DNA from 2 places in the Spirochaeta isovalerica genome. Region 2 is predicted to be linked to the other one. Evidence: riboswitches for the same ligand, from Rfam matches in the RefSeq annotation. Region 2 holds a riboswitch; the other holds the start of a gene.
What was found. A riboswitch is a leader RNA that binds a small molecule or an ion and turns the genes downstream of it on or off. The one in region 2 is predicted to bind molybdenum cofactor.
Positions count from the first base shown of each region.

Region 1 (2,202 bases), on a different contig from region 2:
GATAGATGAAGAAAGGCGCTCCCACAAATGCGGTTAGAATCCCCAGAGGCATTTCGCTTCCCGTGAGCAACCTGGCCAGATCGTCAACAAGAATCAGAATGGCCCCTCCGGCGGCGAAACTGAGGGGAACGACTTTTCGATTGTCGCTTCCCACCACCATTCTGACCATGTGGGGGACAATCAGCCCGATCCACCCGATAACGCCGGCGACCGAAACGGCGCCTGCCGAGGCGAGAGAAGCAAAAACAATTACCAGCCCCCGGATCATGTTCACATGAATCCCCATGGATCTGGCCTCGCGGTCGCCCATGGAAAGGACATTGATTCTGTAGCCGAGCACCACCAGCCCGAAAGCCCCAGTAATCATGGGGATTCCCGCCAGTAGAATATCGCTGTATCTCGCCGATGCCAGACTTCCCATAAGCCAGAAAACAATAGCCGGCAGTTCTTCGAAGGGATCGGCAACATATTTAAGAAAGCTGATCATGGCGGAAAAAAGGCTTCCAATGACCACGCCGCCGAGAACAAGAGATATTCGAGTCTCGGAACGGGTGTATTTTCCTACGAAAAAGCTGAGAACGACGGCCAATATCCCGAAAAAAAAGGACAGGGGATAAATAAAAGGAGTCCTGCCGAAAATCACGATAGCCAGAGCAGCTCCGAATCCCGCTCCCGAGCTGACTCCGAGCATACCCGAGCTGACCAGAGGATTGCGGAATACGCCCTGAAACGCCGCACCGGAGGTCGCCAGGCTCCCTCCGACAAGAAAACCCAGAAGTATGCGCGGCAGTCTTACATAGAGAACGATTCCTTCGTGAACGGGATCGGACGCCCGCCCCGCAAGAGCGTTGGCCAGAACAGAGAAAACTTCTGCCGGCTTGAGCGGATAACGCCCCAGGCAGAGAGAGAGAATCCCGATGAGGAGCAGGGAGAGAACAGTCAGAAAAAAAACGAGCCGCTCACTCCTTTTGCTGATAAACATTTTCTATTTAACAGTAGTAAATGTCAGCTCGACCGGTTCTGCAAGGGAAGACCCGTTTTTAGCCTGAAATGTGGGGGCTATTTCCAGAGTGTAAAGAGTTCCTTTTTCAAGGGGCGACACAGGGCGGACGGCAATCATCCTTTTCTTCTCCGGCTCAAGCTGATCATCGGGAAAAATAACTTCGATTTCGAGAACCTTTCCGTCACCGTCCCTTAAGACTATAGAAGCCTTATTGTTTTCCTGTACCGAAAGATTGACGACATTATTGGAAAATTCCAACTCAAGAACCGCATCAACAGAAATACCTGAAGCTCCATTCTCCGGAGAGGAAGAACTCAGAGAGAGGGGTTTGTTCCCCGCGACAAGGGCAAAATGGAATAAAACAAAAACGATAGAAGCAACGATAATCCTTTTACTAATCATGAAATAAATCTCCTTTCCACAGGGAGGCATGGCCGTTTCCCGCCATACCCTATCGACTGCATGCCATTATCCCGCTTGATTTTAGGCTGAGACAGTTCGAAGATATTGTTATTGTTTCTTAATACTATGACGGGCCAACATAACGGTCAATGTTTTTCTTAAAAGGGGATATAATAAAACATATGAAAACAACAACAGCTATCGCATGCTTTTTAATGACATTAACGACAGTATTATTCAGCCAGGATTTCCCGGTTATACCCGATGGAGAGGTGATACGGTACAAAACCCTTATGGGAAAGAGAAACAGCCGGATAGAATATTCCAGCCAGTCGATCTATCGCATAAGGGAAGAAAACAGAGACTTCTTCCTTGTAAAAACGAACTCCAGCGATCAGCTTACCGAAACGAGGATCACCACAGATTCCTTCATACCAGTAGCCTTGAATAAAACTGTTTACGGCCAGAGAAGCGATATAAACACCAATGTCTCGCTTTTGAAAGAACCTCAGCTTTCACCCGATGAAATTGCCGTTCTGGACACCAATGATCTTGCCAATGTCTTAAGAGCCTACCCCTTCACAAATCCCAGAGATATGAACCTCATTTTTCTGGCGACAGGTCAGGAAATGGAAAACATGTCATTCAGCGTGACTTACATCGGGGAAGAAACCATAACTCTGAACAACAGGCAATACGATTCCTGGAAACTGGAAATGAAGGCTGAAATGAGTGGAGCCATGGCTCTGTTCTCCTCTATGATCCCCAAAACCTATATGTGGTTCAGCAAAGAGGAC
Region 1 is NZ_JACHGJ010000003.1:131,898-134,099, reverse strand. It holds gene HNR50_RS10190 (FecCD family ABC transporter permease) at 1-982, opposite strand, end outside; gene HNR50_RS10185 (Ig-like domain-containing domain) at 986-1,405, opposite strand; molybdenum cofactor riboswitch at 1,399-1,519, opposite strand; gene HNR50_RS10180 (hypothetical protein) at 1,588-2,202, shown strand, end outside.
Region 1: it holds a riboswitch for molybdenum cofactor, as region 2 does, so the genes downstream of both, HNR50_RS10185 (Ig-like domain-containing domain) here and HNR50_RS13050 (aldehyde ferredoxin oxidoreductase family protein) in region 2, are expected to answer to the same signal.

Region 2 (2,202 bases):
AATGTCTTGGCCGCAACAGCGGCTCCGCTTCCGAGGATTCTACCCAGAGGCGTCCCTTCGCCGACTTCCCTGACCAGTTTCATCGCGCCTTCGGCGTCTCCGAATTCACAGAGTCCCGCTTCCATGGCCACACCGATGGTGGCGCCCATTTCGATCGTATCCAATCCGAAATCGTCATCCATACGGTCCATTCTGGCGATGGCGTCCAGGTCATCGATACCGCAGTTGGCTCCGTGAGCCCAGACTGTTTCGTATTCCGGCTGCTTGGTTATATAGTTTCCATCTTTGTCCACATAGGTACCGGAACACTGAATAACGCAGCCGCGATGGCATCCGTGGGTAGCCAGGCCGCCCCGTGAAGTTTCGGTTTCAGCCTGGGTTTCGCCGCTGATGTTATGAACTTTGTCGAACTGTCCCGTTGTGAAGTTGTTAGTGGGAAATCCGCCCGCTTCGTTGATAACATTGGCAAGGACGTTGGTCCCGTAGGCGGGGAGCCCCTGTCCGGAAACCGCGTGTTTCTTGATTCCGGCGATAAACTCTTTGTTGGCGGCTTTGAAAGCCTCATCATTAACAGGCTTTCTGACGGAACAGCCCGCATCATCGAGAACAAGGGCTTTTATGCCTTTGGAAGCCATTACGGCGCCGACGCCTCCCCTTCCGCAATGTCTGGTAGGTCTTAATTCCATATCGGTTACGGCGATTGATGAGTTGGCCATCTTTCTTTCACCGGCAGAACCGATAGACATATAAGCGCATTTTTCACCGTATTTGGCCACAAGTTTTTCTACAGCCGCATAGTTGTTCAGGCCTGTTATATCGTCGGCGGGAACGATTTCCACGCTGTCTTTCCTGACAATTAGAGTATAGAGTTTTCCCTCAGGAGATTCCCCTTCGAGAATGATGGCGGCGTAACCGATCTTAGCCAGAACCTGGGCTGCCTGACCTCCCGCGTTGGATTCCTTAATCGTTCCGGTCAAAGGGCTCTTGCAGCCGACGGATAGACGCCCGGAAATCGCCGCGGCGCTTCCCGACATAAGCCCCGGAGCAATTACAAGCTTATTTTCCGGCCCCAGAGGGTGGCAGAGAGGAGGAACTTCCGTAAAAATGACTTTTGAGGTGAGAGCGCGCCCGCCGATCCCGGCATAGTCGCCTACTTCTTCGATAGAGTATTCCGGTTTGGAACTCATCCTGACACGTAAAATTTTATCCATACATTTCTCCCTTGTCTGATTTCTCCTTTCCAAACACGGGAGGCCGGGGGATTTCTCCACAAGACCCTGACGGTCTGCATTCCATAGAAGACTTTAGGAAAACAGACTCGGAGATGGATTATTTATAATTATACAATGCATTTCTGATTTGTAAATGTTAAGATTTTAAAGGATCAGGTCAGGAGGGAACAGATGAGATTGACTTCTTCCTCTACAACCGCGAAAGACAGAGATTCCCGTACAATCCTCATAACCAATCTCTGTGTGTAGGCAATAAGCATATCGATTGTGGCGAACTCGGAGTAATCTACAGATTCGGGACGGGACAGATCCTGATTGGAAACAAATGTCCTGGTGCTGATCTCCCGCTGCATGAAATCCACATACTTTTTATCGGGATATCCCCTGCTGAAGAAGATATCGAAACAGCTGATAAACATATATTCCTGAAGCTGGTTTTCAAGAATATCTTTTATAATCTCTTTCACTTCAACAGCCGGTTTACCCAGAATATTCCAGGTATCGAAAAAACTGACTTTTCTCAGGTTGAGAATCTGGATATCTACGGCAATTTTTTCTTTGGATTCATAATAATTGTAAAGGCTCCTACGGGTTATGGAGGACGCTTCGGCAATCATCTGCATGGAAACTCTGTCAATTCCCTGATCGATGAAAAGAACTTTGGCGGCTTCGAGGATTTCTCCTCTTTTTTTATTAAGGGTCCTTGAATCGTCATAGCCCAGTATTCCGAGATCCATCACTATGAGTCTCCTTCAATGCCCTAAAGCAGCTTATCTATCAGCATAATGTAATCGTGATATTTGACAATGCCCTGCTCTTTATGAGCTTCAAGTCTGAAACTGATCCTTTCAAGATAGGCGATCAGGCTTTCAAAACATATTTTCGCCATCAATTCAGGAGCCACGGAAGCATCTCTAAAGCTCCCATTAATTTTTAACTGAGTAAAATACTCGATAATTTTCGTATTGTT
Region 2 is NZ_JACHGJ010000005.1:16,463-18,664, forward strand. It holds gene HNR50_RS13050 (aldehyde ferredoxin oxidoreductase family protein) at 1-1,211, opposite strand, end outside; molybdenum cofactor riboswitch at 1,218-1,336, opposite strand; gene HNR50_RS13055 (TetR/AcrR family transcriptional regulator) at 1,385-1,969, opposite strand; gene HNR50_RS13060 (TetR/AcrR family transcriptional regulator) at 1,993-2,202, opposite strand, start outside.